DNA from 2 places in the Mesorhizobium sp. 01N446 genome. Region 2 is predicted to be linked to the other one. Evidence: predicted binding sites of a transcription regulator. Region 2 holds the regulator's gene; the other holds the start of a gene.
What was found. The regulator PhoB, encoded in region 2, activates phosphate uptake and scavenging genes when phosphate is short. The targets are predictions, from matches to a motif close to TGTCATNNANCTGTCAT.
Positions count from the first base shown of each region.

Region 1: AC1DPX_RS04640 (PhoX family protein) is a predicted target of PhoB. The motif match lies at 4,536-4,552, and genes of this name have one in related genera.

Region 1 covers NZ_JBFTRA010000001.1:985,137-991,512, forward strand. Annotated here, with positions in the region: gene AC1DPX_RS04615 (phosphatase PAP2 family protein) at 212-922, opposite strand; gene AC1DPX_RS04620 (hypothetical protein) at 951-1,289, opposite strand; gene AC1DPX_RS04625 (sensor histidine kinase) at 1,460-2,851, shown strand; gene AC1DPX_RS04630 (response regulator) at 2,848-3,510, shown strand; gene AC1DPX_RS04635 (hypothetical protein) at 3,689-4,342, opposite strand; gene AC1DPX_RS04640 (PhoX family protein) at 4,616-6,376, shown strand, end outside.
Region 2 covers NZ_JBFTRA010000001.1:1,614,655-1,621,030, forward strand. Annotated here, with positions in the region: gene pstS (phosphate ABC transporter substrate-binding protein PstS) at 1-732, shown strand, start outside; gene pstC (phosphate ABC transporter permease subunit PstC) at 799-1,782, shown strand; gene pstA (phosphate ABC transporter permease PstA) at 1,786-2,637, shown strand; gene pstB (phosphate ABC transporter ATP-binding protein PstB) at 2,634-3,437, shown strand; gene phoU (phosphate signaling complex protein PhoU) at 3,463-4,170, shown strand; gene phoB (phosphate regulon transcriptional regulator PhoB) at 4,190-4,879, shown strand; gene AC1DPX_RS07860 (ROK family protein) at 4,892-6,142, opposite strand.

The DNA.
Region 1 (6,376 bases), 630 kb from region 2:
AGGCGTAACCCTCATGCCCGGTTGTCCATTTTCCGATACTTTCCGGGGATTGCGAGCTAGGGTGTCGTCCATCTGGGGCAGGGGGTAATGCGGTTGACTGTTTTCAAGACCTTGATGACATCGGCGTGCTTGCTGTCGATGGTTCTGGCCCTGGCAGGCTGTGGTGGACACCTCATCAACAGATTGATCTGAGCGCAAGGCTGGAGTGCAGTCAGGCGCCATCGGCATCGTCGCCCACCACCTTGCGGCGCTGCAACGCGCGCGCCACCAGCCAGCACAGCATCGCCCAGGCGAAGCCGGCGCACCAGCCGGCCAGCACATCCGACGGCCAGTGGACGCCGAGATAGACGCGGCTGACGCCGACCAGCACCGTGGTCAGCACGGCCAGCGACAAGACGTAGATCTTCGTCGCCCTTCCATGCAGGAAGCGCGCGGCGAGAGAACCGAGCGTGAGGTAGGTCACCGCCGAAAGCATGGCGTGGCCGCTCGGGAAGGAAAGCGACGTCTCGCTGACCAGATGCGAAACGAGCTCGGGCCGCGGCCGGTCGACCCCGACCTTGAGCAAGCTCGACAGCACCTGGCCGCCGGCCACGGCGACGAAGATGAGAAGCGCGGTCCCCGGCCTGCGGATCAACAGAAGATAGATGATCATCGCCGCCGTGATCAGCACCAGCACGCTGGCGCTGCCGAGGCTGGTGATGTCGCGCACCGCCCCTTCCAGCCATGGCGGGCCTAAGGGAATGCCGGGCTGGCCCGCCTGGCGGAAGGCAAGCAGGATTTCGGTGTCGAAGGCGTGCGGCGCGGTTGCCCGCGCCGCCTCCATCAGCTCCTCGAAGCCCCACAGGCCGCCGGCGATGACCAGGCCGGCCAGCAGGACCGGGAATTCGATGCGGTTGAGCAGGGTGTTTGCGGTGTCTTTCATCACAACGGTATCGCAGTCCTCATCTGGATCAGCGCCCTTGCAGATAGGGTCCGAGCGTGATCAGCGCCACGGCGGCGATCGCCAGCACGATGCCGGTGGCCTGCAGCGCGTTGACGCGCTCGCCGAAGAACACCAGTGCAACGACGTTGACCGAGACCAGCTGGATGACTGCCGAAAGGCTGAACGACACCGACATACCGAACTCGCGGATCAGCCGCAGCATGATCAGATTGCCCAGCGAATAGAGCGCCAGCGTCAACAGGATCTTGCCCAGGCTCGGCGCCAGTCCCCATTGCTTGGCGGCGGTTGCGGCCAGAAGGAAGATCACCGTCGAAAAGCCAAGCTGCAGCAGTCCCGAAAAACTCAACGTCCCATCCCCCTCGAAGCGGCTGCCGCCGCATGTGCCGCGGACCTTGTTTCGCAAGCGCTTCGAGACGTCAAGCGACCTCGTTCTAACGAAGGTCTTGGCAACGGCAAGACTGAGGCTCAATGTGCCGATATCGCCTAGCTGATCGATGGAGGGGCGGTCAGGGGCTCATGATTCGTATTCTGCATAACTTGACGCGGCGCTGGAGCGAGCTTTCCCTTGCCCTGCAATTCCTCGTTGCCGGAGGCTTTGGCCTTCTGGCCGTCATGCTGGTGGTGGGCGCCTGGGTGACGTCGCAGATCCGGGACGGCGTCATCCGCAATTCGGCCGCCACGACGGCGCTCTATGTCGACAGCGTGATCGCGCCGCTGCTGCCGGACCTGCGCAAGAGCGAGGAGCTCAGCGATTCCGCCAAGCAGGCGCTCGACGAGACGCTCGGCCAGGGCGCGCTCGGCAAGCGCCTGGTCTCGTTCAGGCTCTGGCGCCCCGACGGCACCGTGCTCTATGCCAAGGACCCGACCTTGATCGGCCGCCGCTTCGATCTGACAGACAGTCTCCGGTCCGCCTTCCAGGGCAACGTCACCGCGCAATTCGATGTTTTCGATGGAGACGAAGTCAAGGAGCGGACCGTCGGCGTGCCGTTGCTGGAGATCTACAACCCCGTGCGCGAACCCTGGTCCGGCGAGGTGGTGGCCGTCACCGAATTCTTCGAGGTCGCCACCGATTTCAAAGCCACGCTGGCCTCCGCCCTGCTGTCGAGCTGGCTGATCGTGGCCGGCACCACCTTGACGGCCTTTCTGCTGTTGTCGAGCATCGTGCTGCGCGCGAGCCGCACCATCGACGATCAGCGCGGAGCGCTGCGCCGCCAGGTGTCCGAGTTGCAGGGGCTGGTGACGCAAAACAGCGCCTTGCGGCAGCGTGTGCAACGGGCGTCCCGCCGGGCCACCGCCCTCAACGAACGATACCTGCGCCGGATCGGCGCCGACCTGCATGACGGACCGGCGCAACTCGTGGCCCTGGCCGCGCTGCGCATGGACAGCCCGGTATTCTCCGGCGACGGCAATTGGGGCGAAAACCGCGCGACCGAGGTCGCGATGATCCGCAAGACGCTGGAGGATGCGATGCGCGAAATACGCGGTATCTGCACCGGTCTCGTCTTGCCGCAGATAGAAACGGCCGCGGCAACGGACATATTGCGGCTGGCCGTCGATGAACATGAGCGCCGGACGGGAACGTCGGTGACGCTCACACTGCCCAGGCATTTGCCTGAACTCGGCGCTTCCGAGAAGATCAGCATCTATCGTTTCGTGCAGGAAGGGCTGAACAATGCCTATCGCCACGGGCGGGCCAAGGATCAGACGGTGCGGGCCGGGATGAAGAATGGCAGGCTTTTTGTCGAAGTGTCGGACGGCGGGCCGGGTTTCGACCCGGCGCGGGTCGACGGGTTGGGGCTCGCCGGTCTCAGGGAGCGGGTCGAAAGCATTGGCGGCCAGTTCGAGACCTTGACGGGAGCGCAAGGCACACGATTGGTGATCAGTCTTTCGGTCGAGGAGCAAGCATGATTGGGGCTATCCGTATCGCTATTGTCGACGATCATCCGCTGTTTCGCGAAGGCGTGACGCGCAGCTTGTCGGAGATCGGAGGTTTCGAGATCGTCGGCGAAGGCGCGACAGCGCAAGATGCCGAACGCATCGCCTCAACGGTGCGCCCTGACATATTGCTGCTCGATATCTCGATGCCGGGCGGCGGCCTGTCCGCGGTTGCAAGCATCCTTGCCGACCATCCCGCCCAGAGGATCGTCATGCTGACTGTCTCGGAGACCAATGCCGATGTAACCACGGCGCTGAACGCAGGCGTGCAGGGCTATATCCTCAAGGGTGTCGGATCGCGCGCGCTCGCCGACATCCTGCGCAATGTGGCGGCCGGCGAGAGCTATCTTTCGCCGGCGCTGTCGGCGCGGCTGCTTTCCGATCTCCAATCCCCGCAGGCCACCAACGGCGTGACGGACCGGTTGCGGCAACTCACCGAACGGCAAACGGAAATCCTGCGGCTGGTGGCGGAAGGGCTCTCCAACAAGGAGGTCGCCTTGCGCCTGGAGTTGCAGGAGAAGACGGTCAAGCACCACATGACCGGGGTGCTGTCGAAACTCAATGTGCGAAACCGCACTGAAGCGGCGCTCATGATGCGCGAATTGCGCGACCGGGACAGAAGCCGCTCTTAGAGCAACTCCAGGAAAGCGGTTTTTCCGGGAAAAGCGCGTAGCGCTTTCCCTGGGGAATTGCGTCAAAACAAAGAGCCAGGCCATTGCGGGACCGCGCGAGGCCCGGACAAGGAAATGTCACCTCCGCCGGGGGCGGCGGAGGTGACATGTGAAACCGGCCGTTGCCTGTTGGCCGGTTTCACAAGGCCTTTAGCCGGCTGAAGTCGGCCGGCGTGGCTCGGCGGTCGATGATCGTGCGACCCAGCGCATCCTTCATCTTGAAACGGCCGTTCTCGATCTTTTCGGTGATGCCGTCGGGATGCGTGACGGTGATCTTGTTGCCGCTCACCTCGACCTTGTCGCCGGTCGAGACGTTGACATGGCTGACGCCATTGTCGCTCTGACCCTTGCCGGATGCCGAGTTGTCACCTTTGCCATCCGTTCCGGAATTGCCGCTGTTTCCATTCCCGTTGCCGCTGTTACCACCATTGCCGCCGCTGCTGTTACCGCCGCTACCACCGCCGCTGCTGCTGTTGCCACCGCTGCTGTTACCGCCGCTACCGCCACTGCTGCTGCTGTTGCCGCCGCTGCTGCTGTTACCGCCGCCGCTGTTACCGCCGTTGCCACCGCCATTACCGCCGCCGTTGCCACCGCCGTTACCGCCGCCGTTGCCACCGCCATTGCCGCCACCGTTACCACCGCCATTGCCGCCACTGGCGGCCTGTGCCGACGCGGCGTCGATTCCGGGGTTGGAGTGGTGCAGGGCAATTCGATAGGGAATGATGGTCAGCGCCAGGGCAGCCGCCGAAACGAGCGTCAGCCGGCCACACCGGGCCGTGATCGATCCGTGCATCATGATCTCCGTCGATTGAGCCGGCGCGCCCACCCCAACGTTGCAACCCGCAACATCGCCGAAAGATGTATTGGCCGGAAGCGACCTCCGACCGTTGCGTTTGTCCTCCAGGACCTTTGCAAGCGCAAGGTTGGACTAAAGTCCGACATCACGGGTGACATCCGCCTCGCCCGGAGCGTCGGGGCAGGTATGATGTCACGAAAATGTGATCAGCCGGCTGTAGGGGTCGAAGGGCGACAAAAGCTCCAGCCACTCCAAAGCCAGAGGCCCCTCATGACCGAACATCGCTCCTCCGACACCCGATTCCGCACCAGCCTGCTCGAGGAAAACGACGGTCCGGCCATCAACCCCACCGACAACCGCACCATGGGCGAGATCATCGCCGCGCGATTCTCACGCCGGGGGTTCCTGAAGGGATCGCTCGCCGTCTCGGCGATCGCCGCGACCGTCGGCCCGCTGGCCTTGACCGCCGCCGACGATGCCCGCGCCGCGGAAGGATCGGCCTTCAAATTCGACGAGCTCCAGGCCGGCATCGACGACAGGCATCATGTCGCGCCGGGCTACGACGCCGACGTGCTGTTGCGCTGGGGCGATCCGCTGTTTGCCGATTCGCCGGAGTTCGATCCGACGAAACAGTCGGCTGAGGCACAGGCCAGGCAGTTCGGCTACAACAATGACTATGTCGGCTACATCGCGATCGACGGCTCGGCCGAGCACGGCCTGCTCGTGGTCAACCACGAATACACCAACCCGCATTTGATGTTCCCGGGCATCGTTTCGATCGTCGAGAAGGACGGGAAGAAGAAGGCCGAGGTCGCCCCGCTCTCGAAGGAGCAGGTCGATGTCGAGATGGCGGCGCATGGCGGCACCATCGTCGAGATCCGCAAGCAAGGTGGCAAATGGCAAGTGGTGCGCGACGGCAAGCACAACCGCCGCATCACCTCGACCACCGAAATGGCGCTATCTGGTCCGGTCGCCGGCCATGATCGCGTCAAGACCAATGCCGACCCGTCCGGCACAAAAGTGTTCGGCACTTTCAACAATTGCGCCGGCGGCGTCACGCCGTGGGGCACCTATGTGATGGCCGAGGAGAACATCCACGGCTATTTCTCCGGCGAACTGCCGGAAGGCCACAAGGAAGCCGCCAACTACAAGCGGCTCGGCATTCCGGAAGGCGCCTATGAATGGGGCGCGCATTACGACCGGTTCAATCTCGCCAAGGAGCCGAACGAACCCAACCGCTTCGGCTGGATCGTCGAGGTCGACGTCAACGATCCGAATTCGACGCCGAGGAAGCGCACCGCCATGGGCCGCTTCAAGCATGAAGGCGCCGAATCGATCGTCGCCAAGGACGGCCGCGTCGTCTTCTATCTCGGCGACGACGAGCGCTTCGACTATGTCTACAAATTCGTCACCAAGGGCACGTTCAACGCCAACGACCATGCCGCCAACAAGGACCTGCTCGACGACGGCACGCTGCATGTCGCCAAATTCGCCGAGGACGGCACGGTGGACTGGCTGCCGATCGTCTTCGGCCAGGGGCCGCTGACGGCGGAAAACGGCTTTGGCAGCCAGGCCGACGTGCTGATCGAGACGCGGCGCGCCGCCGATCTGCTCGGCGCCACCAAGATGGACCGGCCCGAGGACATCCAGCCCAACGGGGTCAACGGCAAGGTCTATGTCATGCTGACCAACAATTCGAAGCGCAAGGCCGACCAGGTCGACGCCGCCAACCCGCGCGCCGAAAATGCCTTCGGTCACATCATCGAGATCACCGAGACCGACGGTGATTTCACCGCCGCAAAGGGCAAATGGGAGGTGCTTTTGAAATGCGGCGATCCCTCGGTTGCCGATGTCGGCGCCACCTTCTCGACGGCGACGACGGCCAATGGCTGGTTCGGCATGCCCGACAATTGCGCGGTCGATTCGGCCGGGCGCCTGTGGGTCGCCACAGACGGCCAGGGTCCGAAGGCCACGGGCCGCACCGATGGCCTGTGGGCGGTCGACACGGAGGGGGCCGCGCGAGCGACCTCA
Region 2 (6,376 bases):
GTCAACCTCCAGGGCGTGAAGCCGGGCGAACTGGTCCTCGACGGCAAGACGCTCGCCCAGATCTACCTCGGCGCCATCACCACCTGGGACGATGCCGCTATCAAGGCGCTGAACCCCAGCCTCACCCTGCCGTCGACCGCGATCGCCGTCGTGCATCGTTCGGACGGCTCGGGCACCACCTTCAACTTCACCAACTATCTGGTGAAGCTCTCGCCCGACTGGAAGGACAAGGTTGGTTCGGACACCGCCGTCGAATGGCCGACGGGCGTCGGCGCCAAGGGCAGCGAAGGCGTTGCCAACACCGTCAAGCAGACGGATGGCGGCATCGGCTACGTCGAATACGCCTATGCCAAGCAGAACAACCTGTCCTACTCCAAGATGCTGAATGCAGCCGGCAAGGTCGTCGAGCCGTCGCTGGAGTCCTTCGGCGCTGCCGCTTCGAATGCCGACTTCAAGACTGCCAAGAACTTCAACGTCATCATCACCAACGAGCCCGGCGACACCACCTGGCCGATCGCTGCCTCGACCTGGGTCCTGATCCACAAAGCTCCGGATGATGCCGCTGCCACCGGCGAAGCCCTGAAGTTCTTTGCCTGGGCCTACAAGGACGGCAAGGAAACCGCCAAGGCGCTCGACTATGTCTCGATCCCCGACAGCGTCGTCGACCTGATCAAGGCTTCTTGGAAGGCCGACATCCAGGCCGGCGGCAAGCCCGTCTACGCCGGCGAGTGATATCCTCCAAAGGAGCGCCGCGCCCGCGGCGCTCCTTTTCCTTCAACTGAAAGAGCCGAGCTTGACATGAGCGCTGTCCAGGAAGCCTTGCCAGCCGTTAGAAGTTCGCGCGACGCCACCGTTCGACGGTTCGCGCTGACCGATTCGATCTTCCACGGAATGACCCGCGCCGCTGCCATATTGGTGCTGGTCCTGCTCGGCGGCGTAGCGATCTCGCTGGTAGCCGGTTCCTGGCAAGCCCTGTCGACCTTCGGCTTCTCCTTCCTGACCAGCGAAAGCTGGAACCCGGTGACGGAGAAGTTCGGTGCGCTGGCGCCGATCTACGGCACCATCATCACCTCGGCCATCGCCATCCTGATCGCCGTGCCGCTCGGCATCGGCATCGCCATCTTTCTCACCGAGCTTTGCCCGCGCCCGCTGCGGCGCCCGATCGGCATGGCGGTGGAATTGCTGGCCGGCATCCCGTCGATCATCTACGGCATCTGGGGCCTGTTCGTGCTGGCGCCGTTCCTGCAGACGACGGTGCAGCCCTTCATCATCAGCGTGTTCCACGGCGTTCCGGGCCTCAACGGCCTGTTCGCCGGTCCCCCCTATGGTATCGGCCTGCTGACCTCGGCGATGATTCTGGCCATCATGATCCTGCCGTTCATCACCTCGATCACCAAGGACGTCTTCGATACGGTGCCGTCGGTGCTGAAGGAATCGGCCTATGGCATCGGCTGCACGACCTGGGAGGTCACGCGCCGGGTCGTCATTCCCTATACCCGCATCGGCATCATGGGCGGCGTCATGCTGGCTCTGGGCCGCGCGCTCGGCGAGACCATGGCGGTGACCTTCGTCATCGGCAACGCGCACCGCATCTCGACGTCGCTGTTCGCGCCGGCAACGACCATCTCGGCGACGATCGCCAACGAATTCACCGAAGCCGTCGGCGATCTCTACACCTCCTCGCTGGTCGCGCTCGGCCTGATCCTGTTCGTTATCACCTTCCTGATCCTTGCCATCGCACGCTACATGCTGATGCGCATCGATGCCCGCACGGGAGCCTGACCGATGTCGACAGCCGCATCGCTTCACCAAAGCCGCAAGCGCAAGAATGGCGTGATGATGACGCTGTGCGTCGTCGCGGCCGGCATCGGCCTTGCCTGGCTGGCGCTGATCCTTGGCGCCTTGCTCTACAAGGGCCTGGCCGGCGTCTCGCTCTCGGTCTTCACGGAAATGACGCCGCCGCCCGGCGATGCCGGCGGCCTGCTCAACGCGATCTACGGCAGCATCGTGATGACCATCATCGGCATCATCGTCGGCACGCCGATCGGCGTGCTGGCCGGCACCTACATGGCCGAATACGGCCGCTTCTCGAAGCTCACCACGGTGGTGCGCTTCATCAACGACATTCTTCTGTCGGCGCCGTCGATCATCATCGGACTGTTCGTCTATGAGCTGATGGTGCGGCCGATGGGGCATTTCTCGGCGATCGCCGGTGCCGTGGCACTTGCCATCCTGGTCATCCCCGTCGTCGTGCGCACCACCGAGGACATGCTCAACCTGGTGCCGAACGCCTTGCGCGAAGCCGGCACCGCGATCGGCGCGCCGCGCTGGGTGGTCATCCGCTCGGTTGCCTATCGCGCCGCGCTTTCGGGCATCGTCACCGGCATATTGCTGGCGATCGCGCGCATCTCCGGCGAGACCGCACCGCTTCTTTTCACGGCGCTGAACAACCAGTTCTGGTCGAGCAATCTAAACGCGCCGATGGCCAGCCTGCCTGTCACCATCTTCCAGTTCGCTCTCAGTCCCTATGAGGAATGGCAGCAGCTGGCCTGGACCGGCGCACTCATCATCACATTGACGGTTCTCGCGCTCAGCATCTTTGCGCGCAGCCTGACCGGACGCAGAGAGGACAAATGAGCCAGATGTTGTCTCCAGACATGACGATCGCCGCCGAGGCGGTGACCAAGGCCAAGATCGAGGTCAAGAACCTCAACTTCTACTACGGCCAGTCGAAGGCGCTGAAGGACATCACGCTGTCGCTGCCCGAGCGCAGCGTCACCGCCTTCATCGGCCCTTCGGGTTGCGGAAAGTCGACGCTGCTGCGCGTCTTCAACCGCATCTACGAGCTCTATCCCAAGCAGACCGCCGAGGGCCAGGTGCTGCTCGACGGCCAGAACATTCTCGACCGCTCGCAGGATCTCAACCTGCTGCGCACCAAGATCGGCATGGTGTTCCAGAAGCCGACACCGTTCCCGATGTCGATCTACGAGAACATCGCTTTCGGCGTCAGGCTCTATGAGAAGATCAGCAAGGCCGAAATGGACGGCCGTGTCGAGCAGGCGCTGAAGCGCGCGGCGCTGTGGACCGAGGTCAAGGACAAGCTCAACGCCAGCGGCCTCAGCCTGTCGGGCGGCCAGCAGCAGCGGCTGTGCATCGCTCGCACCGTGGCGGTGAAGCCGGAAGTCATCCTGCTCGACGAGCCGGCCTCGGCGCTCGACCCGCTGTCGACCGCCAAGATCGAGGAACTGATCGACGAGCTGCAGGCCGACTACACGATCGTCATCGTCACCCACAACATGCAGCAGGCCGCGCGCGTGTCGAAGCAGACGGCCTTCATGTATCTGGGCGAACTGGTCGAATTCGACAAAACCGAGAAGATCTTCACGTCGCCTCGCGAGAAGCGCACGCAAGACTACATCACCGGCCGCTTCGGCTGATCGCACGCATACGAGGACCAGGATCATGGCCGAACACACAGTCGCAGCCTTCGACGAGGATCTCGGACAGATCAGCAGGCTGATCAGCGACATGGGCGACCTCGCCGGCTCGATGGTCGGCGGCGCCACCAAGGCGCTGCTGAATTCCGACAATGCGCTCGCCCAGCGCGTGGTCTCCGACGACGCCATCATGGATGCGCGCCAGCGCGAGCTCGACGACCGCGCCATCACGCTGATCGCCAAGCGCCAGCCTATGGCCGACGATCTGCGTCATGTCGTCGGCTCGATCCGCATGGCCGGTGATCTCGAACGCATCGGCGACCTTGCCAAGAACATTGCCAAGCGCGTCGGCACCGTCGGCCTCAGCTCCACGCCGCGCGACCTGTCGCATTCCATCGACGCCATGGCGCAGCTGGTGCTGATCCAGGTGCAGGGCGTGATCGAGGAATATGCGGCGCGCGATGCCGCCGCACTGGCGAAGCTGCGCGCCGACGACGAACGCATCGACGTCAAATACACCTCCGTCTTCCGCGAACTGCTGACCTACATGATGGAGGATCCGCGCAACATCACGGCCTGCACGCATCTGTTGTTCTGCGCCAAGAATCTCGAACGCATCGGCGACCATGTGACCAACATCGCCGAGAACGCGTACTATGTCCTGACCGGCACGCAACTGCCCGCCAACCGTCCAAAGCAGGACGAGACGGCGATGTCGGCGCCGGCGGCCTGAGCGCAGGGGTAACCAAGCGATGATCGCACCACGCATCATGGTGGTGGAGGACGAGGAGCCGCTCGGCGTGCTCCTCCGCTACAATCTGGAATCGGAGGGTTATCAGGTCGAGGTGGTGACACGCGGCGATGAAGCCGAAATCCGCCTGCAGGAGAACGTGCCCGACCTCCTGGTGCTCGACTGGATGGTGCCGGCGGTGTCCGGCATCGAACTCTGCCGGCGCCTGCGGATGCGGCCCGAGACCGAGCGGCTGCCGATCATCATGCTGACCGCACGGGGCGAAGAAAGCGACCGTGTGCGTGGGCTGTCCACCGGCGCCGACGACTATCTGGTCAAGCCGTTCTCGACGCCGGAATTCATGGCTCGCGTCAAGGCGCTGCTGCGCCGCGCCAAGCCGGAAGTGCTGTCCAGCGTGCTCAAGGTCGGCGACATCGTGCTCGACCGCGAATCGCACCGGGTCTATCGCAAGAAGAGCGAGATCCGGCTCGGACCGACCGAATTCCGCCTGCTCGAATTCATGATGCGCCACCCCGGCCGCGTGTTCTCGCGCAGCCAACTGCTCGACAATGTCTGGGGCGAGACGATCTACATCGACGAACGCACTGTCGACGTGCATGTCGGCCGGCTGCGCAAGGCGGTCAACAATGGCCGCATGCCGGATGTCATCCGCACCATTCGCGGCGCTGGCTACGCGATCAGGGAAGATTGAAAGCGACCTGATTCAGGCGACGTTTTTCTTGGCGGCAAGGCCCGCTTTCGTTTGCACGCCCGGCGCGAAAATCTCCTGGTCGACGAAGGTCAGCGCGCGCATGGCACAGCCTTCGCGGATCAGCGGCAGCTCGTTCGGCTCGGTGTCGAAGGAGATCGATTTCGAGTGCTGGCCGCCAGCGGTCTGGGCGATCGCCTCGCGCAGTGCCGGCTCGATCAGGTCGAAGGCGGCGGCGCTGACGCCGACCATGGCGACGGGCGCGGGATCGATCAGCGCGAACAGGCTGCCGAGGCCGTAGCCAAGTGCCTCGCCGGCCTTGCGGTAGGCTTCGCGCTCGGGCCCGTCCCGTTCGCGTGCCGTGGCGGCCAATGCCCGCATCTGCGCGTCGCTGACATCGGCCACCGGCTCGGTGTCCTCGCTGAGCTGCCTGGCGTTGCGCCAGATGGCATAGTTGCCGGCATAAGCCTCGACGCAGCCACGGCGGCCGCAGCGGCAGAGCGCGCCGCCCGGCCGATGGATCATGTGGCCGAATTCGCCGCCCGAGGAATGGGTGCCGGTGAAGAGCTCGCCCTTCAGCACCAGGCCCATGCCGATGCCGTGCGACAAAAGGATGGCAATGAAGTCGTCGCGGTAGCGCTCGGGATCGCGCCAGCGCAGCGCCACGGCCATCATGTTGCAGTCGTTTTCCATGGTGGCGGGGATGCCGAACTCGGCTTCGAGTATGTCGGCGAAGGCGATGTCGGTCTGCGGCGTGATCGGCGACCAGAGCATCGCCCGGGCTTCGGTGTCGGTGATGCCCTGGATCGCCAGCGCGATGCGGGCGACGCTGCGCACATCGATGTCGGGATCCTCGAGCCGCCGTCGCACGATTGCCGTGCATTCGCCGATCAGCGCTTCGCGCGACATGGTCAGCGTGTCCAGCCGGCGCTGTTCCTCCGATATCACCTGGCCGGCATAGTCGATGACGGCGACGGAGAGGAAATTCAGCGACAGCACCACGGTCATGACAGCCGCGGCCTCCGGGTTGAGGCCAAGGCCGACCTGCGGCCTGCCGCGTTTGAGCGCGCCGGCCTCGCTCGGCTTGCCCTCGGCCAGGATGCCTTCACCGATCAGGTCGGAGGAAATCGCCGATATGGTCGAATGGCTGAGGCCGGTGGTCGCCGCGATCTCGGTGCGCGAAGGCCGGCCGGCCCGGCGCACGGCCGCGATCACCATGGCGCGGTTGCGCCGGCGCAGATCGTCGTGACGGATTCCGACCGACATGTTTTTCCATATCCTCCCGGTCGCCGCGGCTCCTCCGGTCCCTCGAATGCCGCGCGACACGGTCAAATACTGGCAGAAGCGGCCCGTCCTGTCATTTATTTATTCCGAGGCTCGAAAAAAATTCGGAAGGGCATCAAAATCCATCAGAATCGTTGTTGACAGCGTTCCGGTGTTAGACCAGTGTTTTTTCGAGGCTCGAAAAAATAGAGCCTCTGTGCCGGCCTTAGGGCCAGT